DNA from 3 places in the Lottiidibacillus patelloidae genome. Region 1 is predicted to be linked to each of the others. Evidence: riboswitches for the same ligand, from Rfam matches in the RefSeq annotation. Region 1 holds a riboswitch; each other region holds the start of a gene.

Region 1 (8,129 bases):
ACGTCTTCTACAATAATATCTTGTTTTTCATGGTCTATACCGTTCAGTTGAAATTGTTCAATCGTTTTACTTAAACTTCGATTAGCTAAGTCGACACTAGTTGTTTTGGTAGCTCGACCTAATGCTGCAAAAACAGAAAAAGCACCGGTGTATGAAAAGGTATTTAATACTGTCTTTCCTTTTGCATACGTATCTCGAATTTTTTTACGCACTTCTCTTTGGTCAAGAAAAACCCCTACCATTGCCCCTTCATTTAAGTAAATCGCAAAATTTACCCCATTCTCTTTTACAATAAGAGGAAATTCAGCTCTTTCTCCTTCTACGAAGCCATCTTCTTCAATAAATTTCCCACCTGAGTTGAATCGCTTCTTTTGATATATCCCTTGATATTGTCCTAGTTTTGTTAGTGCGGTATATACATACTCTTTATACTTATATATGCCTTCACTGTACCAGTTAACTAAATAAAAGCCATCATAATAATCAATAGTGAAACCACCAATTCCATCTCCCTCAGCATTAAAGAGACGAAATGCTGTTGTATCTTCACTATTAAATAACACTTTACGATTTTCAGCCGCATCTTTTATTTTTTTTTCAAAAAAAGCTTGGTTAATAATTTCATTCCTATTATTTGTTAAAACCCAGCCATACCCTTTGTTTTGCTTTCCTAAGTAACCTTTTCCTAAAAAAGAATTGTCTTCAGCTATCAGTTTAAAAAGCTGCCCTTCCTTTTGTAAGGTATTTACATTACTAATAGCATCTTTTGTTATAAGTGGATACCCACTTTTGTACATTTTTTCATATTTAGGTTTCACTTTTAACGTTACTTCTACTTCCATTCTCGCCATCCTTCATCGTTCTATTGTTTGATTTCATTTTGGCATAAAAAGCAAATAAAATAAAATAATGTAATTAAAATAGTGCAAAGATCTATGTGTCTGAAATAGACTCTCTATCTCTGATATTCTTACTGTACTTGTACAAAGCTTTGAAATTTTGTCACTAACTCTTGATCGTAAAAGTGTTTGCACGCACTTAGTTCTTCTAAGGCTAGCTCGACCGAAATCGCCTTAGCATATGCGCGCTTTGCTGTCATTGCTTCAAAACTATCAACAATTCGTATCATTCTTACATTCATACTAATGTCATAATTTTTGAGCCCTGCAATATAGCCTGATCCATCTATATTTTCATGATGATGCAAAATCATTGAATAATCAACGTCATCAATTTCGAGTTCTTTAACGATCAAGTCACTATATAATGCATGTTTTTTTAATTCTTCCCACTCTAATTCGCTTAGTTTTCCTTGCTTCTGTAAAAGGTTACTATTTATGAATATCTTACCTATATCGTGTATTAGTGCGGAATTTTTTATTATTTTACGTTTTTCAATTTCTATATTTATACTCTTTGCGAAGTCATCTAATATATTTGCCACTCTCACAGAATGGAAGTATGTTGCTTCATCATGCATTCGTAACTTTTCTAGTAAAAAAGGAATTTTATATTCATTTTTTGTTAATGCACTTTCACTTCTTAACTGTTGAAGTAATTCATACAAATTAAGCCCTCCTATTATATAGAAGAGTCGGTTGCGCTACTTACTCAAGATAGCTTAAGCGCCCAAGTATATCGCCATCTGTCATAGTATCTCTTTTAACTAAATTATTAAACTATTTCAAAAAAAAATGACTCTAAAGCAGAGTCGGTTGCGCCACTTACTCAAGATAGCAAGGCGCCCAATTTATGTCGCTATCTGTCAAAGTATCTCTTATAAATTATAATCATCATTTTTTTACCTTTAAATAATATACCACAGAAGCTGCTACTTTTCCTTATGTTTAAAAATATTGTCGAATTTTGCAGAAGGATATTTGTTTAGCCCTACGGAACTAATTTTAGAACTGATAACGAATAGTATTGATTAAATATTAATTGATATTATTTTATTAATTTATAATTTTCTATTACAATCAATTATTAAGTAACTTCTTTTAATGGTATTTTCATTATCATATGCTTATACTATAAGAAGGTATTTTTAGGTTTCATATTTATGATTTTCATTAAACAATCTATTAAATTTTTTATATATCTAATTGATCACTGAAGGGAAGAATTTTTTATGTTTAATAAAGTATGTGTTGTTGGATTAGGATATATCGGATTACCAACTGCAGTAATGTTTGCTAATCATGGAGTTAAAGTACATGGGGTCGATATAAATGAGCGTACTGTTAAGCTTATTAGTAATAAACAACTTCATATTGAAGAAGAAGGATTGCAAGAAAAGTTAATTACAGCAATAGATACTGGCAATTTAACAGTATCGACTACACCAGAAGAGGCTGATGTATTTATAATTGCCGTTCCTTCACCAATACGTGATGATAAATCTGCTAACTTAGAATACGTCCGTTCTGCAACAAAAGCAATCGTTCCGTATGTAAAACCAAATAATCTTATCATTTTAGAATCCACTGTACCGCCAAGAACTGTTGAAGATGTGATGATCCCGGTTCTAGAAGAAACTGGTTATGTCATTGGTGAAGAGCTATTAATTTCTCACTCCCCAGAAAGAGTAATTCCTGGGAAAGTGTTTAAGGAATTAGTTCAAAATGACCGTATTGTTGGTGGAATTAATAAACGTTCTGCTGAAGCTACTAGAGACCTTTATAAAGTTTTTGTTGAAGGTGAAATTCATCTTACTGATGCAACTACTGCAGAAATGGTAAAGGTAATGGAAAACACTTATCGTGATATAAATATAGCTTTTGCCAACGAACTAGCTAAAATTAGCGAGAATGTCGGTGTTAACGTGTGGGAAGCCATTAAATTAGCAAATTATCACCCTCGTGTTAACATTCACTCTCCAGGCCCTGGTGTAGGTGGACATTGTATAGCTGTCGACCCTTGGTTTTTATATGAGTTACAACCAGATTTAGCTAAAATGATACATTTGGCAAGAACAACGAATGATAATATGCCAAAGTTCACAGCTGAGAAAGTTAAACAAACATTAGTTAATAAAGGCATTTCACATGGAAGAGTAGCTGTTTTTGGCCTAGCATTCAAAGGTAATATTGACGATATGAGAGAAAGTCCATCATTACAAGTTCTACAATATTTAGATGAGCAGGGCATTAATTATACAACGTATGACCCTCATATTACTGAAAATCAATTACCTACTCAAACGCAAAACTTACAAGAAGCTGTTTCTCATGCTGATATGATTTTAGTGTTAACGGACCATAATGAATTTAAAAATTTTGAGCCTGCTGAAGTAGCAGAAGCATTGCGCACAAAATTAATACTTGATACAAAAAATTGTTTGGACCATAAGAGATGGGAAGCTGCTGGGTTTGAAGTTTCATTACTTGGTAATGCTAAATCATAATATATAATACGAATTATTAAGGTGAGTGAAATGAAAGAAACTTATTTAGGTGTTAATGTATCAAACTTAACGTATTCTGCCCTAATTGAAGCTATTTTTGCTGATATAAATAAAAAGAAGAAATCAATGATTGTCGCGATCAACCCTGAAAAAGTTATGAAGGCTCAAGACGATCCTGAGCTAAAGAAACTTCTTAATCGTGCAGATTATCAAGTGCCAGATGGGATCGGTGTGGTGCTAGCTTCAAAGCTTAAAGGTGGAAAAATAAAGCAGCGTGTTACAGGAATTGATATGATGTTGAACTTATGTGAGGAAGCGGCGGAAAGAGGAAAGAAAGTTTTCCTTTATGGCGCAAAGCCTGGCATAGCTGAAGAAGCAAAACAAGAACTTATTAGAAAATATCCTAACCTCCAAGTTAGTGGAACTTTAGATGGTTATGAAAAAGATGAAACAAAAATCATTGAAACTATTAACGAGGGAAATCCTGATATTATCTTTGTCGCCCTTGGTAGTCCTCGGCAGGAGTATTGGATATTAGACCATCTTGATAAGATCTCACCTAGTATCTTTCAAGGAGTAGGCGGTTCATTCGATGTTATTTCTGGCAGAATTAACCGTGCTCCAGAAATCTTTATGAAATTTGGTTTAGAATGGCTTTATCGCCTCGTTAAAGAACCGTGGCGCTGGAAAAGACAAATTGTAATACCAAAGTTTCTAATACGTGTATTAATGAAGAAGTAATTCTTTCAGGCAATAGAAAACACCCCTCTTCCTCTTTTGGAAGGGGGGTGTTTCGTTAAAATGAGTCAACGTCCGCTTGGGTCAAATGCCACGTTTGATCAATATTATGTTGCCTAACGACTATAGGCATAGGACTTTTTATATGAAAAAGCTTAGCTCCTTTTAAATCTTTATAAAAATCGCTATTCTTAACTGCCCAACTTATGAGAAATCGGGTGGTAACACGTTTCCTTACTTCTTTTATGATATTTTTAGGTTGATTCCCGACTACATCTATTAAAAACGTTTTATTTCCATTAATGCGAACAACAGCGTATCCTTCACCTTCTACTTCATAGAAGTAATATTTATTAGTCGGATGTTTGACATACCTTTTTCTAAGGAACTCTTCACTTCTTTTAATATGAATAGAATTTAAATCGGTATTATAGGAAGCCAACTTTTCTAAATTTGCTTCCTTTATTGATCGCCAATTAAAATTTTTTCTTACTAAAATTGGGGCTACTAATAATGCAATATTACCTAAATCTGTAGCACCTCCATATTTAATAAATGCCTTTTTGGCAACTTCTGCAGGAAAACCATAAACATTTTTAATGTTACGCATTTCTATTTCCGCTATTAATCTTTTTACAATTCGTTTGTAAATACCTTTTCCTTGATGCTCAGGATGAACCATAATATCCACTCGTTCTGCTACACTATCCTCAAAGATAATACAAGCTGCATGCCCCAGTATTTCTCCATTCTCTTCATAAACTACAATAATCGGGTCTTTAGCACCTAAAGTCTCATACTTCCAACGCCATTCCTCAACAGTACGCTCTTTTTGAAACACCGTTTTAAACAATACGTTAATTTGTGTTTCATCACCTCTGCGATATAGTCTAATCATATTTCATTACCAAAGAGGCATGCAGTGACATTAATTCCTCTTTTGAACGAACTGATATTGCTAATAATGCAAAGAAGCATAATCCAAAAATATCCGCTTCCCACAAGTTATAAACAAGGCCCATAACAAATGCCGAAAGTAGCACACTAACCATCAATGCAGAAAAGCTTTCTTTTCTACGTTTCCAATATATGAATAACATGTGTAATAAGAAAACGGCAAATGCAATAACCCCAAGCAAACCAGTTTGAACAATAACTTGGATATATTGATTGTCAGAATAAAATTGGTAGCCAATATTATATTCTTCATACATTGGTGATACTCTTCGCAACGATGCAGAGTCACCAAACGTACTGAATCCTGTGCCGATTATAGGAAAGTCTTTAAAAATTTCATATCCTTTTTCCACAATATACAATCTACCTGACTTTTTACTAGATGTTATTGTGTCATCACTGAACGTCTTTCCGACACGATCAACAAAACCAGATTTTCCTTCTTGATCATATTTTTGAATTTCCTTTACCTTTTCTGTGCCTTCTTCACTACTCTCAATATATGAAGTAATGCTTACTACTGGCATAATAAATAGTAGTGTTGCAACAAGTACTGTCTTTAGTACATCCTTTAAAATATAAAGTTTTCTAGTTAAGACGATATAGACAGCAAGCATGACTATGATACCTATCCAAGTTCCTCTAGAATAAGTTAGTATAATTATCCCTAGTACAGATAGGTTTAAAAAGGATAATAACTTTGAATTCGCTCCAGCAATGTACTTCTTTGCATAAAAGAAAAATAAAAAAACAAATGATAAATAAATTGATAATGTATTCGGATTACCTAACATGCCGTATATTCGAACTCTATTTTTTGACGATAATGGCATAGTTTGCCACGATTCAGGTAGGAACAATGTTCGAACAGAAAGCTTTTCAAATATTGCTTGAATTATTATTACAATTACTGTCCAAATCGTAATCCATAGCAAATGCTTAATATCTGCTTTTGTAATTTTCAATCGACTAACAATATAGTAAATAAGGTATAGCAAAATGAATGCGCGAATTTGAATAATTACCATCGTTACTGAAATATCATTTAATATCGCAGATGTTGCACCAATAATAATAAATGCAAAATATCCATATTCAAAAGTTTTAAAATTAATTAAGCTCTTAACGTTAGTACGGCCATTCCATATTATTCTTAATAATGCCCCAAAGATAATTAAATCACCGACATATCGTAAGCTGCTAACATATTCAATAATAAACGGACGTATTGGGTAATACATAAATAATAATAAGATTGCATATTTTGGCCTAAATAAAGCAAATACAAAAAAACTAATGCCTAGCAAATATCCTAAAACATTTTCTTGAAAAGCTGTTACAACTAGAAAAAGTAGAAGAACAGCTAACCAACTAACTTTATATGAAACATTATTAAATTTCCCCATTAACTATTCACCTGCAGTTTCTTATTTTCTTTACTTTGTATTAGTTTATAATATTGTTTTTTTTCTTGATAACTTTTAAATATTGCCCATAGTAATGTTACAGAACGATTTACTTGTTTAAAGACATGGTCAAATTTCGTTAAGTTCGCTGCCTTTAACTTTGCAGATTTCTGAATGAATGTTTCTGGTGCTGACGAAATAAAACCTTCAACCGCCTTCACTTTTCTGTCACATGCTAAGTTTGCTTTTAGCAATGCTAGTAAGTGGAAGCCATCAAAAGCGATTACTTGTGATTTAAACACTTTTGTAAGTTCAACTTTTTTGTTATATGTCTTACTAATATCCACTAAGCTATTTATAACATTCGGTGGAAATGGGCAATTTATCTCATACTCAAGAACATATTTAGGTTTATGGGTCGATTTTTTTAATGCCTCTGCAACTGTATGGGCTGTGTGGACATGATCTAAATGAGCATCGATAAATGGTGTAGTATAAATAAGACTCGGTTTCATTTTTTCAATATAGTTTGTAAAATCAGCAGGGTCGGCTTGTCTACGCACTTCTCCATCTTCATAATCAAGATAGGATATACTGCTAATCCCTAGATCATTACGAATTGTCTCTATCTCTAATATACGCTTTTCTCTTATTTTGTTCCGATCTTCCGAACCATTACTCTTCGCACCATTAGTAACAAATACTACATGTACTTCTGCATTTAATTCTTTATATTGAATTAAAGTTCCTCCTAAACCAATGGTCTCATCATCTATATGTGGCGCAAAAATTAGTATCTTCTCATTATTATTTAATACTTCAAGTGGCATATTTCCTTTATAATATTTTGCCAATACTTTTTTAGTCAGCGCTATAACAAATGGTGAAGCTAACTTCATCATGTGGTGTTTCATAATATCATCCTTTTCTGCGGAACTTAGAGAATAATAATCCTACAGCTTGACCTTTAAATAGAACCAATAAGGCACCGTAAGTGATACTTCCTAAAACTGCTGTTATTAATAAATATAGAATTACATGCCATTGTGAAAAATATGGTTTTATAATCATTAAAACAAAAATCATACCAATGACAGAGAGAACTACTTTACTCGTTTCAAAACTTAAGGTTTTCCAATTAAATCGTACTTCAATTCGTTGAAAAACAATAATATTTAGAGTGAAAAATACAAAAGCCATAACGGATGACGCTAATGGAATTCCTAAATAGGAATCTAACCATGAAATAAAAATGAAATTTAAGAGAATGTTTAACAAAATTGAAAATAAGCTTATTCTTAATATTAAATTTCCTTTGTTTCGTGAATAAAAACCCTTATTAATAACGTTTATTAAGCTAAAAAACAAAACTGACCCTGCATATAAATAGGCAACTAATACTGTAGACTCTGTTGCACTAGCGGTAAATTTACCACGTTCAAAAGCAACCTTAATGATTTCTGGCATTAACCACATCATGCCTACAATTGCTGGCAAAACAATAGATAAAGACAGTACTAGCCCTCTTTCTATTGCATTTCGAAATTCTTTATCTTTTTTCTGTGCAACAGCTTTTGATAATATTGGAAAAATAATTGTTCCTATTGTTACTCCCAGAATTG
Region 2 (8,129 bases), on a different contig from region 1:
AATAAAATTAACTACAACCGTTTCATTGAATTAATTGAAAGACCGACAGGAATTATTTTAATCACAGGCCCAACAGGTTCAGGGAAAACGTCTACATTATATGCGGGATTAAACCATTTAAATAGTGAAGACGTTAACATCATTACGGTTGAGGATCCCGTCGAGTATCAAATTCAAGGAATTAACCAAATTCAAGTAAACGCTAATGTTGGTATGACCTTTGCCAAAGGGTTACGAGCAATATTACGACAAGATCCAAACATCGTTATGGTTGGGGAAATCCGAGATCAGGAAACGGCAGAAATTGCTATTCGTGCCTCTTTAACTGGGCACTTAGTATTAAGTACGATTCATACAAATGACTCGATTAGTACATTAAGTAGATTAGTAGATATGGGCCTTGAACCTTTCATGGTAGCATCGTCTATCGCCGGGGTAATCTCGCAACGATTAGTTCGTAGAATTTGTAAAGATTGTGCTGTAGAGCAAGAAGCTTCGAGAAGAGAGCAAGAAATTTTTGCTAAGCGCGGATTGAAAATCGAGACAGTGATGCGTGGTACAGGCTGTGGAAATTGTAATATGTCAGGATATAGAGGACGCATCGCCATTCATGAAGTTTTAGTGATGAATGAAGAAATACGTAATCTCTTATTAAATAATCGACCAGTTTCAGAAATCCATGAATTGACGAAAAAATTAGGAATGATTTACTTAACAGATGATGGTTTATTAAAAGTAAAGCAAGGACATACAACGACTGAAGAAGTATTACGCGTTGCACTAAGTGAGTAGGTGAAAAGGTGAAAGAGAAAATAGATCATATTCTAAGAGCATCAAATCAACTTAAAGCATCCGATATTCACATTACTGTCGGTGTTCCACCAATTTTTCGTATTAGTGGTGATTTAAAAGGATTTGGAAAAGATATTGTAACGAAAGAACAAACCGCACAAATGGCAAAGTCAATTATGTCAGAAGAAAAATGGGAAGAGTTCCAAGAAAAAGGGGAAATAGACTTCTCATATAGTATTCCTGGCTTTTCCCGCTTTCGAGTAAATGCCTTTAACCAACGTGGTAGTGTTGGTATTTCAATTCGAATGATTCCAACGAAAATTCCGAATATTGATGACTTAAACATGCCACAAGTCGTGAAAGATATGACAAAGAAACCACAAGGACTTATTCTTGTAACAGGTCCAACAGGTAGTGGAAAATCAACAACATTGGCTTCAATGATTAATTATATTAACCAAACGATGTCTAAACATATCATTACACTGGAAGATCCAATTGAATTTGTTCACAATCACGGTAAGAGCATTATTAATCAACGAGAAGTTGGGGCAGATACACAAAGTTTTAATAACGCATTACGTGCCGCATTAAGACAAGATCCTGATGTCATTCTCGTCGGAGAAATGCGTGATTTAGATACAATTTCAATTGCAATAACTGCAGCGGAAACAGGTCACTTAGTCTTTGGTACGTTACATACGCAAAATGCGCCATCTACCGTTGACCGAATTATTGATGTATTCCCATCAAGTCAACAAGAACAAGTCCGTGTCCAATTGGCATCAGTTCTAGTTGGAGTCATTTCACAACGACTTTTCCCAACAGTGGACAAAACTGGACGAAGAGCTGCAACGGAAATTTTAGTTAATAATTCCGCAGTAGCTAACTTAATTCGAAATGAGAAAATTCACCAAATCGTAAACGTCATGCAAACGTCAAAAGCGACGGGCATGCATACGCTTGATATGGATATACAACGTTTAATAGATACTGGACAAGTTGCCGCTGAAATAGCTGAGCCGTTTTTATCTGAGGGGGCAAAGTAGATGCCGCACTTTAAATATGAAGGCCGTGATATAAAAGGCGGCAAAAAATCTGGTAAATTAGAAAGTGACTCGAAAAGAGAGGCACTAGTTAGCTTAAAGGAAAAAGGAATTCGCGTACTTAAAATTGAAGAAGTAGAGCTTAATTGGTGGGAAAAAGATATATATATTGGAAACCCGGTCAAGATGCAAGATTTTGTAGTTTTTTTAAGGCAGTTTGCCACGCTTCTAAAAGCAGGTGTTACGGTCGTTAAATCTACAAACATTCTTGCACACCAATCTACGAGTAAACCGTTTCGTAAAGCTCTATTTGCCATTGAAGAAGATTTACGTACAGGAATTTCTTTTTCCGAAGCTTGCGGAAAACATAGTAAAATCTTCCCGTCATTATTTACGAACATGGTTAAAGTGGGAGAAGCTGGTGGTAACTTAGATGATACACTGGAAAACTTGGCAGACTATTACGAAAAACAAGAATCAACCCGTGCAAAAGTAAAAACTGCACTCGTTTACCCAGCGTCTATCGGTATTTTTGCCTCAGGAGTTATCATTTTCTTACTTGTTTCCGTCGTACCGACATTTGTTGGCATGTTTTCTGACTTCGGAGCTGAACTTCCATTTATCACGCGTTTCGTTATGGGAGCAAGTGAATGGATGCAAAGCTTTTGGTGGTTAATCATCGTTGTCATTATCGCTATCATTATATCTCTCAAATATTTACGTAGTAATAATAAATCAAGATATTATATGGACTTAATTGCTTTAAAAATACCATTATTCGGAACGATATTACAAAAGGCAGCAATTGCTAGATTAACGAGAACTTTAAGCTCATTAGTTGGTAACTCAGTTCCGATCCTACAAGCAATATCCATCGTCGAAAAAATCATTGGCAATGAAATAATGGCTAAAGTTTTACGCGAATCACGCATCTCTTTGGAAGGGGGAAACTCCTTCACAGAACCATTGGAAAAACATTGGGCTTTCCCGAAATTAGTAACGCAAATGATCGCTATTGGTGAGACGTCTGGTGCATTAGATACTATGCTCGGAAAAGTTGCAGACTTTTACGAAACGGAAGTAGAAAACGCAACGGATAAATTAAAAGCTATGATTGAGCCAATTATGATCGTCAGTTTAGCTTTAATCGTTGGTGGAATTGTCCTTGCCATTGTCGTTCCAATGTTCACAATTTTCGACCATGTCGGCTAGGAAATTTGAACTAAATCTATCAAATTGTCGAATTTGGTAAATTATTCTGAAATGTAAAATTTTTGCTAGTTTTTTGTAGAAATATACTATATAATAAGATTAATCATTGGCGGAAGTGATGAAAATCTATCTTTATGTGGGCACTTTGATAGATTGGAACGAGTAGTGCAACCGGCCAATATATAAAAAAGGGGGAAACACAAATGAAGAAATTATTAAACAATGAGAAAGGTTTCACACTAATTGAGTTACTAGCTGTAATCGTAATTCTAGGAATTATCGCTGCAATCGCAGTACCAAGTATTTCAGGAATTATTGATAATACCAAGAAGGATGCTCACTTAGCTAATGCAGAAAGTATGATCGATGCAGCTAAATATGCTGTAGCTTCTGAAAATGATGTCTTACCGACTGGACACTTAGACAAAGTATATTTTTCACTAACTTGGTTGGAGGAAAATGGTTATGTTGAAACTTTAGAAGACCCAGATGGAGGGGTATACGCTAAAGAAGCTTCTGCAGATGTAGTAAATCCAGTAGCTGCAGATGGCACCAAACGCTCTACAAAACCTGCAACGGGTTCATATGTTTTAATTGAAAAAGTAGAAGTTTCTGGTAAGGCACCAAAATATAACTACTATGTGTATCTAAATGGGTCTCAACGCACTTTAATATCTATAGCTGATGCTACTGCTACTGATGATATTTCCACTTTTTATGATGAAGAAACACAAAATGGTCCTGTTTTAGAGTCGAAGTTATCTCGTGACATGATTATTGAAAACCAAACTCCAGCTCCAGTTCCAGCTGGTTAATTAAATTGCAAATATAAAAATATAGAATGAGGATAACCCCCGGGTTATCCTTATTCTATATTAGGAGGTGCATCCAATGGATTTTTTCATAATCTTTTATTCTTTCATCTTAGGTCTTTTAATAGGTTCGTTCCTTAATGTTGTCGGATTACGCGTGCCTTTAGGCAAATCGATCGTTAAACCACGTTCTGCTTGTACGACGTGTAAACGTACATTAACAGCAACTGACTTAATTCCTGTAATTTCTTTTTTGTTTTTTGGAGGAAAATGTAAAACGTGTGGCGAAAAGATAAGTATAATGTATCCTACTGTCGAATTATTGACTGGGTTACTTTATGCCTACGCTGCATATAGCATTGGAATTGAATGGGAGCTTTTAGCTGCATTTCTATTAATATCTTTAGGAATGGTAATTATTGTAACAGATATTTCATATATGCTAATTCCAAATAAAATTTTGTTATTTTTTGCAATAGTTATAATTCCTATTCGTGTATTATCACCTCTTACCCCTTGGTGGGATGCCATTGTTGGGGCAATAGTTGGTTTTGTTCTTCTTTACTTCGTTGCGGTTGTTAGTAAAGGTGGAATGGGCGGAGGAGATGTTAAGCTATTTGCCGTGTTAGGCTTATTTTTAGGTTTAAAGGGTGTTTTATTAACGTTTTTCTTATCGACATTTATCGGCGCGGTTTTCGGCATCATAGGACTAATTTCTGGTAAAATTAAACGTAAACAAGCAATTCCTTTTGGACCATACATAATAGTTGCATCATTAATTGCTTATTTTTTCGGAGAGCAAATGATTATGTGGTACATCGAACAGTTTTTCTCAAAAGGATAGGAAGTGAAAATAGTGGGTTTTGATTTAAGTTTTAAGCCGAAAAGAAAAGTTAACATTGTCATCAAGGACCATGTTATTCGTTATTTAGAGTTAAAAAATAATGGAAAAGAAATAGTAGTAAAAGATTGTAAGGAAAGATATTTGCCAGATGGCGTTATTAAAGAAGGTAAGATTCAAAACAGAGAAAAACTAACTTTTATTCTGGCAGAATGTGTAGAAGAATGGAAGATTAAAAATCGTGAAGTGCAGTTTATCGTTCCAGATCAAATTATCGTTATCAGGCGTGTTCAAGTTCCTGGTGATTTACTAGAAGACGAAATTCAATCACATTTGTTTTTAGAATTAGGTGCTAGTATTCATTTACCATTTGAGGAGCCGTTATTCGAGTTTAAATTACTGCCAAATTCTGAGCAAAAGAATAAGCAAGATATTCTTCTAATTGCTGCCCCTGAAGAAACGGTTGAACAATACCGTCAGTTATTAGAAGATGTGTCGTTAGATGCTGTTGTTGCTGATATTTCTTCCTTATCGATTTATCGGTTATATTATTCAGCAATGGAAGATGTGGAAAATGAACATTTACTGCTTATTCAGTATGACCTTTCGTCTGTAAATTTAACAATCTTCAATGAAGAGTTCCCTGTATTTTCAAGACATATTGTTAATGAATTTGATGAAGGTTCATGGGAAGTATCTGACGGTAAAATTGCATGGACGAAAAATGAGGAAGACTTGCAAGCTGTTATTGAGGAAGACATAGTAGAAATGGATCGTGTGATGAATTTCTATCGCTTTACGTTAACAAAAGGCAAGGAAGAAATTACAAAAATACTAATCATCGGTGATAATCCATATTTAAGTGATGTTATTGGTAAAATGAAAGATCGTTTCACTGTGCCAATTATGTCATTTGATGAAGGTGTATTCCAAACGGATACAGGTGAAGCACTGCCACGCGAGCAGTACTTAGCACTAGGATTAGCACTTAAAGAGGTGCAAACGAAATGAACGTAGAAATTAATTTATTGCGTGAGAAACCTAAAGCGCACCCTATTTTTAGAATTTTAATTTACATATTAATCGCAACTGTGTTAGCAAGTGGAGCTTTTATGTATGTTAAATATAGTAGTGTCTCCAGTGAAATTGAAATGCTAGAAACGAAGATAAAAAGTGCAGAGGCGGAACGTATAGCTCTTGAAGCGAAAATAACTGATATGCAATCTGGATCTTTTATTGATGAATATGTACAAGACGTCAATAAGATTGAAGCATTCCATTTTTCTAGTGTTGGTATTTTAAATGATTTTGTTAAATTATTGCCTGAGCGTGGTTATTTTATTGATTATACTTTCTCTGAAAATGGTATTGTCGATATTTATGTTAAATTTGATACGCTGCCAGAAATGTCAATGTACACGGACGGTTTAAGTTCATTGTCATTTGTAACAAATGTTAGTTTAGATGATATTGAAATTAAAGAGGTTTCTAATAATGAAAACGAAGTATTACCAAGATTTTATGTGCAATACTCGATTACATTAGATTTAGAAACTGTAAAAGCTGTTCAAGCAGAACAGGAGGGAGGAGAATAATGAAAGACTTATTTAGAAACCCTCTCGTTCTCTTCATCTCTATAACAATGGTTACTGTATTAATTATTGCATATATATATGTAGGTATGATAAATCCATTAGTTGCTGAAAAAGAAAAGCTCGAGAAAAAGCAGAAAATGGAGGCAACGCTTTTACTTAGTGCGAAACAGCGTGTGTCTGACACGCAAAATGATACAATCGTCCAATTAAAATCGCTCCATGATCAAGTGCCTGCGAAAGCTTATGTTGGCCAATTTTTGTTTAGTATTGAAAAGGCGAAAGTTATCTCAGATAGTGAAATTTTAAATTTAGAAGTAACGCAACGAGTACTTGAAGATGAGCAAACGAATAAAGTAACAGTAGCGCTTTCGGTTACGTCACCAAATTATTTCGCAATGCAGACTTTCTTGAAATCATTAGAAAACAATACGCGTATTACGACAATCGATGATTTAAGTTTCTCAGAAGATGGCGAAGCTGGAACGGCTGATAACTCGTTTGCACAACTAAGAACACAAGGGGAAGTGGTTTACGATGTTACTTTATCTACTTATTTCTTCCCAAAATATAAAGCAGAGTTAGAATCATTACCAATGCAAGAAATTTATAATGTTGGATCGAAAACGAACCCGTTATTTGGAACGAAAGTAAACCCTGATGACGTTGAATTGCATGCGGTATTAAATCAATATGTCGTTGCGATTAATAATAATGATGCTGATGGATTGGCGAGAATTTTCACAACAACTTCAACTGAAGATGAAAGCTCTCAGGTAGCAGCACATGCGTCAGAACTTATTGGGCAAAACTTACATGTCGAACTCCTTTCTGTAACGATTGATACAGTGCGAAATTCGCAAGCTTCTGTCAACTACGTACAGAAAGTAAGTAGTAATGATGAAGGTAGTGACTATAAAAGCCGAATTATTGAAGGAACGTATGTATTAAAGAAAATAAATGGCACATGGAAGATCCATGATATTTTCAAAATAAATGAACTGTTTTTATCGACTGAATAATATGTCGATAATCGCTTAGAACAAGACGACAAAAGTCTTGTTCTTTTTTTTTTTCATTATGATAAGGTGAAGAAAAGTTGAGGTTATCCACTGAAAAGAAAGGGAGTGGGAAAAGTGGACAAGCCAAACAGACAAATAAAAATTACCTTTGACGACAATCGGAATCAGAGAAAAGAGAACGAATTTAAAAAAGCAGAGGAAGAAATTGCAGCCACTGCTGAAAGAGAGATCAACAACGACGATATTTTATTTGCTAGTGACCCAAGCAATAAAGATAATGCGAATTACTTGCGCAACGTTTTAAAAAACAAGTCAAATCGCAATAAGAAATTTATTGTTATTCCAAAGCACTTTTTCTTTCCTATCGCTTTAGCATTGTTCATTGGGATATCACTCGGTGTCATTATTTTAAAAATGTTTAGCACGACTGGACAAACAGAAGACGTACCAGTTAACGGCAACGGTACACCAGCAGTAGTTGATCAAGGGGATGAAGAGGAGGATCCTCCTAATACGAAATCTCCGGTTACTTCGGATTTGCCGAGTTTAGCTGTTAACATTATTCAAATAGGTGTCTATTCTTCGCAAGCAAAAGCAGATGAGATCATACAAGAGGTTAAAAATAATGGGCTTGTAGCGGCCTCGCTTGAAAACGAAGGATTGTTTTATGTATTTGTAGGGGTAACGTCAACAAAAGATCAAGCAATGGCGTTAAGCAGTAATTATAGTTCAGCTAATGAAGAGGACCCGTATGTAAAAGAGTTCGTCATGAAAGGCGGCACTTTTTCTAGTACAGACAGTAATAAGGTTGC
Region 3 (8,129 bases), on a different contig from region 1:
AGGTGCGGTTTTAGGTGGATTTATTGGTTTAATTCAAGGGGTTATGCTTTCGTTTTTTAATTAATCTTGTTATGATTAAACGAGTGAAATCATTAGGAGGTATTTATTTTGTCAAATTTTTACGATAAAGCATATGAATTAGAAAAAGCATTCCGCGAAAGTGACGACTTTAAAACATTAAAAGAACTTTCAGATAAAGTTAATGCTGACCCTGCTTCAAAGCAATTATTCGATAGTTTCCGCTCAGTACAAATGGAACTTCAACAAAAGCAAATGAGTGGGCAACAGTTAACAGAAGAAGAAATAACGAAGGCACAACAACAAGTTGAATTAATTCGCCAACATGAAGTAATTGGTAAATTAATGGAGCAAGAGCAACGTGTTAGTATGGTAATTAACGATATTAATAAAATTATTTTAAAACCTTTAGAAGAAATTTACGGAAACGAACAGAAGTAGTAAAAAAACCTTATCCCTATGGATAAGGTTTTTTCGTTATATTCTAATCCTCTGAGGCATATTTATGTACTAAAAAGTGTCTACTTTATTTAGAGGGGGAGTACAAGTGATATATCGCATGCTTGCATTAAATATCGATGGTACTTTATTGCGTTCTAATGGTAGGTTAACAAGAGAAACGAAGGAATCAATTGAATATGTTGCAAATAAAGGTGTTTATATTACATTAGTTTCTAGTCGAAACTTCCAGTCAACAAAAAAGATAGCAAAAGCTCTTAAGGTCAATACTGCACTTATAACACATAGTGGAGCGTTTATTGCTTCAAATATTGATGAACCAATCTATGAAAGAAGAATCGATCATAATACAGTGTATGACCTAGTAGCTTTAAGTGAGAATTATCCGTGCCAAGTTAGAATTGTACATGAAAAGTATTCCTTAATTAACAGGCAAAAAGATTATATGATGGCTAAATTTATTTTAGGGTATGGAGATCCAGTTTTCTATCCTATTCGCTATGTAGAGTCGTTAACTGAGCAGTTGCAAGAAGAGCCAGTATCCCCTCCAAATATAGATATTTACTTCCCACACGAAAAAGATATGGCGGATTTCAAGAAACATTGTGAAGAACAATTTTCTGGAATTTCAATTTTGAATAAAGATGAGCAAACCCTTGTAATTATTCCATCAAGTGTTTCCAGGAATAAGAGCTTACAGCTTTTAGCCAAGCAATTAAATATTCCTTATGATGAGGTTGTTGCTGTAGGGAATTCCAATGCTGATATAGAAATGATTAAAAATGTTGGGTTAGGAGTGGCGATGGGCCATGCACCTAAAGAATTAAAGGAAGCTGCAAACTGGGTAACTAGATCAAACGATCAAAATGGTGTACCTTACATGGTAAAAGAAGTGTTTCGAAAGCAACTACGTGTTCAATTATAGAATGGAAGGCTCGCCATATGGTGAGCTTTTTTTGATGAAGTGCTCCAGTTTTTACGCCGTTACCCGATTGCTTCAGCTTTCTATAATGATCCAGCTTCGACTCCTAGCGACTAGTTAACTTCATACTTCTCCTTTGCGATAAGTCAACATCGAATAGCTTCACTATTCATGTTTTGTCTAGCTGCGAGCACCATCGGCTCGAGGTCTGAAGCCAATCACTTCTAATGACAAAAAGCGTCTTTAATCAGTGCTCGTCTTCAGCTTGTCGCCGATACCCGGTGTTCTCGCCTTTCTCTTTTTCCTTTATCTCAATCGAAGTATTCCAGTTCATACGTCGCTGATCAGTCGTCTCAGCTTTTCTGATTGTCCAGCTGCGGCTCACAACGACTAGTAATCTTCACACTTTTTATTTACGATAAGTCAACATCAACTCGCTGCGCTCGTTGTGTTTCCTTTATCTCAAACAAAGTGCTCCAGCTTATACGTCGCTGAGCGTTCGCCTCGCTTTTCTATTAATACTTTTTTGGTACATGCATATAGTTTATATATAGCTTGTTTCGTTAACGGAGGATGAACTTGATGAGTGTGCTGAAAAAGGGTATTGCAATAATTATTGGCAGTTTTCTACTAGGAATCGGAATTAATGGATTTATTGTTCCATATCATTTATTGGATGGTGGAATGGTTGGTATTGGATTAATTATGAAATATATATGGGGATATAAAGTAGGTTTAACGATTATTATCCTTAGCGTACCAATCTATCTTATGGCATGGATATATTATCGATCTTATTTTTTTAATAGTCTTCATGGGATGTTAGTTTCAGCATTTGTCATTGATTTGCTTGGTCCACTAAGATATAGCTTTCATTTACCCCCATTATATAGTGCATTATTGGGAGGTTTACTAGTTGGAACAGGAGTAGGTCTAATGCTGAGATTTGAGACAAGCACCGGTGGGACAGACTTAATTGCTCAACTATTGACACAATGGATATCTCTTAATGTTGGAATACTAATTTTTTTAATAGATACAGTTATTATTATGATAGGTGGTTTTGTATTTAGTAAAGAAATATTACTCTATTCTATCATTACAATCTCCGCTGTAGGCTTTGCGACAAGTTCAATGACGTTAAAAGGTAAAGAAGTTATACAATAAAACTGCATTAAATTGGGGAATTCTAGTAAATTACCTTAAATTGTCTGAAAAAATAGTGTGAAAGTACTATATGAATTTACTAGATAATTAGTTAATATAAAAACAAGCAACATCAAACAATAGTAGATTCAACGACAAATGACGCTGAATCTCGATAAAGGCAAACCTGATGAAAATCAGCGGCGCAAAGCTACAGGGGCTAAGGTGTAAATCTTATTACACTATGCCAGCCAGTTACCGAAAGATTACAAGGGTATTTGTTGTTATTTTTTATATAACAACCCCCACTTTCGGTAAGTGGCAGGGTTGTTTTTTAATTTTCAGGAGGTGAAAGTAAATGATGCTAGTGAACCTATCAAATGGCACAATATTAGCTAATAAACTTAAAACAGCCTATCGTTTCTTTCAACGATTAAAAGGGCTAATGTTTACTTCTGAATTGCCATTAGGTGAAGCGTTGCATCTACAACCCTGCCAATCGGTCCACACATTTTTTATGAAGTATGACATCGATGTGATTTATCTTGATAAAGATATGAAGATTGTCAAGATCACTCACATGATGAAGCCGAGCAAAGTTGGAAGCATTGTCAAAAATGCAAACTCGGTGATCGAATTACCTGCTGGAAGTATCTCAAAAACAGATACAAAAGTAGGACATGTATTACAAATAAAAAATAATGGTTAAGGGGAGATTGTCAAATGATGAACAAATTAAAAGGATTAGTATTTGAGGAAAAAGGTCAAGGGATGACAGAATACGGTTTAGTTTTAGGTGTTATTGCAGTAGGAGTTGTCGCGCTACTTGCTACATTAAGAGATGAAATCATGACAATGTTTAATGAAGTAATTAACAATGTAACAAACCGTGATACTGGAGGAACTGCTACTACTAGTGGTACTGGTGCTTAATATAACTTATATATTTCTAGCCTTACGTTCTCGAACGTAAGGCTATTTTAAAATAACTATACAAAAAGAGGGATAAATGATGATTACTACATTAATCCTATTAATTATTTTAGGTATATGTGTTGTAACAGATATAAGAGAAAGAAAAATATATAATGCTGTCATTTTCCCAGCATTGCTTCTAGCATTTATCATCCAAGGAATTGACCATGGGTTCGTAGGTTTAAAAACAGCAGGTATAGGTTTCTCGGTCGGCTTTGGCTTACTTTTAATTCCGTATTTCTTAGGTGGAATGGGTGCTGGCGATGTTAAACTTTTAGGTCTTATTGGTGCATTAAAGGGTTCTAGTTTTGTGATGTACACTGCAATCTATATGGGAATGATCGGAGCATTAATGGCACTAGGTATTATATTATTTCGTAGTGGTGCATTTACAGCAGTTTTATATGGTGTTCATAGTGCCAGAAATGGAATTAAAGTACCTATTAAAGAAGGAGTTTTTAATTCATCCTATTCTTATCCTTATGGGGTGGCAATTGCTGCAGGAGCACTTGCAGCATTGGCGCTTGAAAGATGGATTATATTATGGTGAAAAATGAAAAAGGTCAGTCAATCGTAGAATTCGCATTAGTTATACCTGTAATGCTACTTTTAATGGTTGGACTTTTTGATTTTGGACGAGTTTTTTATATGTATACTCACTACCATTTAACTAGTCAAGAAACTGTTCGTGTTGCTGGATTAGGTTGGAACGATAGTGATGTGACACAGTTTGCTAAAAATTACATTCATATTGGAGAGCCAGCGGATTTAGAAGTTACGATTACTCCAAATGACACCAATAGAAACTCTGGTGATTACGTTACAGTGCAACTAAAGTATCCAGCAACAATTATTACTCCATTAATTTCAAGTATGCTACCTTCTCCTTTTTATATTGAAACAGAATCAACAATTAGAGTGGAATGATAGGAGGAGAAAGGTTGAAAACTATTAATAATGAGCGTGGCGGTGTATTAGTGTTTGTTGTTATCGGCATGCTTGCAATGATTGCGTTAACAGGGTTAGTCATTGATGGAGGCATGTTATATATGGAAAAAAGTCACCTAAAAAAAGTAGCTAATGCCGCCGTTCTATCAGGAGCACAAGAATTAAAAATGCAAGATGATGATGAAAATACGTCAGAAAAAATGATAAAAGAGATTGTTGATGATATCGTTGCAGCTCATAACGAAACAAATAGTCTAGAAAACTGTCACGTTTACAATGATCAAAAAGTAATAGTTGAGATGTCAAAACAAGTTCCTCTAGCATTCTCTACATTGTTTGGGATAGATTTCGCTACTGTCAAAGTAAGGTCCGTAGCGGAAATTGGACAAATAGGAAGCGCTTATGGCGTGGCACCTTTAGGTGTGGATGAATCAATTGCATTAAATTTTATGCAAGAATACAAGCTTAAAGTTGATCAAACCGAAGTTGATTCAGGTAACTTCGGTATTTTGGCACTTGGTGGACCTGGAGCACAAACCTATGAATATAATTTGAAATATGGCTACCCGGAAAAAGTCAGTATTGGTGATGTAATAGACACACAAACTGGTAACATTGCCGGAAAAACGAGATCAGGTGTTCAAGAAAAAGTAAATGCTTGTAATTGGAGTCCAGGAATGCAGTATTCGCGGGATTGTGAACGAATTATTTTAGTTAATGTATACAAGCCATATCAAGTTGATCAAAATCAAGTAAAACAAGTCCAAGTAACAGGATTTGCTTATTTCTTTATTACAAAGCCAATGGCAGAAAATGACACATCAGTAACTGGTATGTTTATTAAAATGGCGGGAAAAGGAGAAATTGAAGCAGCAGCAAAAAACAAAGGTGCTTATGGCATTAGATTGACAGAGTAGGTGAGGCAATATGAATGCAAAAGTAACATTAATCATTTCACTATTTTTAGGAGCAATAACGACGTTTATGTTTTTTACGTATATGCAAAAACAAACCCCGCAACCAGTAGTGCAAGAAGATCTTCAACCTGTAATCGTAGCCAAACAAGCTATTTCTGAAAATACAATAATAACAGCTGAAATGGTAGAGGAAATGTTAGTTCCTACAAAAACGGTACACCCTAATGCCACTATTGATGTATCTGCGATTGAAGGAATGGTAGCAATAGCTACAATAGCTAAAGGTGAAACTCTATTAATAAACCATCTTCAAAAAGTAGAAGAAGAAGAGAAGTTTATTTCTAGAAAAATTAAAGAAGGGTACAGAGCTGTAGCACTTGGTGTTAACTTTGTACAATCTGTTTCAAACTTAATTGAACCTGAAGATTATGTCGATGTAATTGCAACAATCAAAGATGATAAAGATAAACTTATTTCAGAATTAATCTTAGAAAAAGTTAGAGTACTAGCGGTAGACCGTAGAATGGTAGAATCTGATAATAATATTGAATTTGCTGCTTATAGTTCAGTTACTTTAGAGTTAAAAGCATTAGATGCTGTAAAAGCAATTAATGCAAGTGAAAGAGGTAACATTCACTTCATTGTTTACAGCAAGGTAAATTCAAAAGTTGCACAATAATTTGCGGTTACTGAATAGAAAGAGGGTTACAAATTATGGAGACGCTAAATGAAAATATGGCTGGCAAAAGAGGGCAGATGATCGTAGTCGGCGGTGCTAAAGGTGGTGTCGGAAAAACGATTTTATCTGTAAATTTATCGGTTGCACTTGCGAAACGATCAGTAAAAGTATGTATTATTGATGGTGATTTTCAATTTGGTGATGTCAATTTAGCGATGGATATTCAAGAAACTTTTACAATTAAAGATGCAATTGAAGCAATTGGAACACTAGATGTAATCAATATGTCTTCCTACTTAACCCAACATAATAGTGGTGTCAATGTTTTAGTTGCACCAGATCGTCCTGAATATGCAGATATGATTACAGATGAAAACCTTACTAAAATTACGTCACTTTTGTTAGATATTTATGACTATGTCATTGTTGATACTGGCGTAGGTTTTCATGAAAATAGTTTGCCGTTTATTGAAAGGGCAGACAAACTTTTATTGGTAACTAATTTAGAAATGGCTACAATTAAAAATACGAAGCGAATGAAAGAAACACTTGATATGCTTGGATATTCTAACAAAATAGAATACATTATTAACCGTTCGACAATGGAAAGTGTCCTAAATGCAGAGAATGTTGCAGAAATATTAGGAACGGAAAATCCTTACCTCGTGCCAAATGATTTTAAATATGTATCTCAATCATTTAATATGGGTACGCCTATTGTGTCTGGAAGAGCAACCAATGTTGTTGCTAAGGCAATTTTCAAGATGGCTGAACAAATTGCATCAAAGCGAGGGCCACAGCGAATAAAGCAAAAGAAGCGGTTATTTGGAATAAGGTAAGGTGAGGAAAATGAAATTACTTGATCGAATACAAGCGAAAAATAAACCTATTGAGAACAAGGAAGTTGAACAAAATAATCCTACTCAAATCCCTCCGAAGAACGAAACTGTTAATGTAGCAAAAACGATAGAAAAAGTAGCGAAAAGTAATACGACTACTAAAACGGACGAGAGTAAACAACAGCAGTTGCTATTAAAGCAGAATGAGTTAAAAAACCGCCTCCATAAAGAAATCATTAATCAATCAAAAGACAATGATTTAGAAGCAATAGTTCCACAGATTGATCAAATGGCAATTGAAATGATTAAGGAAGACGACACATTTAGAGGTATAGAACGAAAAAAAGTAGTAGATGACTTAATAAATGATATTACTGGTTTTGGACCGATTAATCCGCTTCTTCTTGACCCGGATGTATCAGAAGTGATGGTAAATGGACCAAATATGGTTTATGCAGAAAGAAAAGGAAAGTTAACGTTGACGAATGTAAATTTCCGCGATGATGAACATGTTCTTCAAGTCATTGAAAAAATCGTTTCACCAATTGGTAGAAGGATTGATGAGAGTAGCCCGATGGTTGATGCCCGTCTTCCAGACGGATCTCGTGTTAATGCAATTATTCCTCCATTAGCCTTAAACGGTCCAACAATAACAATTAGAAAGTTCTCTGAAGACCCATTTAAGATTGATGATTTAGTTGGTTTTGGCACATTAACAGAAGAAATGGGACAATTTCTAGATGCTTGTGTAAAAGCTCACTTAAATATGTTTGTCAGTGGAGGAACAGGTTCTGGAAAAACGACTACATTAAATGTTTTGTCTTCATTTATTCCAAATGATGAACGAATTATAACAATTGAGGATGCTGCGGAGCTTCAATTAGGACAAGACCATGTTGTTTCACTAGAATCAAGACCTGCAAATATTGAAGGAAAAGGCGAAATATCAATTCGAGACCTTGTTAAAAACTCCTTACGGATGCGTCCTGACCGAATTGTAATAGGTGAGGTCCGTGGTGGAGAAGCTCTTGATATGTTACAAGCAATGAATACTGGACATGATGGTTCATTAGCCACCGGTCACTCAAATAGTCCACGTGATATGATTTCACGATTAGAAACGATGGTGTTGATGGCTGGAATTGATCTCCCGATAAAGGCAATTCGTGAACAAATTGCAGGTGCAATTGATGTCATCATTCAACAAAGTAGATTAAAAGATGGGT

The links. A riboswitch is a leader RNA that binds a small molecule or an ion and turns the genes downstream of it on or off. The one in region 1 is predicted to bind cyclic di-GMP.
Region 2: it holds a riboswitch for cyclic di-GMP, as region 1 does, so the genes downstream of both, CIB95_RS05785 (type II secretion system protein) here and CIB95_RS10545 (HD-GYP domain-containing protein) in region 1, are expected to answer to the same signal.
Region 3: it holds a riboswitch for cyclic di-GMP, as region 1 does, so the genes downstream of both, CIB95_RS00725 (DUF192 domain-containing protein) here and CIB95_RS10545 (HD-GYP domain-containing protein) in region 1, are expected to answer to the same signal.

What each region holds. Positions count from the first base shown of each region.
Region 1 is NZ_NPIA01000005.1:102,105-110,233, reverse strand. Features, by position in the region: gene CIB95_RS10550 (class I SAM-dependent rRNA methyltransferase) at 1-842, opposite strand, end outside; gene CIB95_RS10545 (HD-GYP domain-containing protein) at 971-1,567, opposite strand; cyclic di-GMP riboswitch class II at 1,584-1,668, opposite strand; cyclic di-GMP riboswitch class II at 1,701-1,785, opposite strand; gene CIB95_RS10540 (nucleotide sugar dehydrogenase) at 2,132-3,406, shown strand; gene CIB95_RS10535 (WecB/TagA/CpsF family glycosyltransferase) at 3,437-4,147, shown strand; gene CIB95_RS10530 (GNAT family N-acetyltransferase) at 4,203-5,042, opposite strand; gene CIB95_RS10525 (O-antigen ligase family protein) at 5,035-6,507, opposite strand; gene CIB95_RS10520 (PIG-L deacetylase family protein) at 6,507-7,421, opposite strand; gene murJ (murein biosynthesis integral membrane protein MurJ) at 7,426-8,129, opposite strand, start outside.
Region 2 is NZ_NPIA01000002.1:334,224-342,352, reverse strand. Features, by position in the region: gene CIB95_RS05800 (GspE/PulE family protein) at 1-792, shown strand, start outside; gene CIB95_RS05795 (type IV pilus twitching motility protein PilT) at 801-1,841, shown strand; gene CIB95_RS05790 (type II secretion system F family protein) at 1,842-3,050, shown strand; cyclic di-GMP riboswitch class II at 3,153-3,236, shown strand; gene CIB95_RS05785 (type II secretion system protein) at 3,254-3,865, shown strand; gene CIB95_RS05780 (prepilin peptidase) at 3,942-4,706, shown strand; gene pilM (type IV pilus biogenesis protein PilM) at 4,719-5,714, shown strand; gene CIB95_RS05770 (PilN domain-containing protein) at 5,711-6,298, shown strand; gene pilO (type 4a pilus biogenesis protein PilO) at 6,298-7,317, shown strand; gene CIB95_RS05760 (SPOR domain-containing protein) at 7,432-8,129, shown strand, end outside.
Region 3 is NZ_NPIA01000001.1:115,312-123,440, forward strand. Features, by position in the region: gene CIB95_RS00705 (DUF445 domain-containing protein) at 1-64, shown strand, start outside; gene CIB95_RS00710 (YlbF family regulator) at 106-459, shown strand; gene CIB95_RS00715 (Cof-type HAD-IIB family hydrolase) at 566-1,402, shown strand; gene CIB95_RS00720 (YitT family protein) at 1,982-2,566, shown strand; cyclic di-GMP riboswitch class I at 2,716-2,808, shown strand; gene CIB95_RS00725 (DUF192 domain-containing protein) at 2,904-3,254, shown strand; gene CIB95_RS00730 (Flp family type IVb pilin) at 3,269-3,478, shown strand; gene CIB95_RS00735 (A24 family peptidase) at 3,555-4,070, shown strand; gene CIB95_RS00740 (TadE family protein) at 4,064-4,447, shown strand; gene CIB95_RS00745 (pilus assembly protein TadG-related protein) at 4,462-5,385, shown strand; gene cpaB (Flp pilus assembly protein CpaB) at 5,396-6,064, shown strand; gene CIB95_RS00755 (AAA family ATPase) at 6,100-6,903, shown strand; gene CIB95_RS00760 (CpaF family protein) at 6,914-8,129, shown strand, end outside.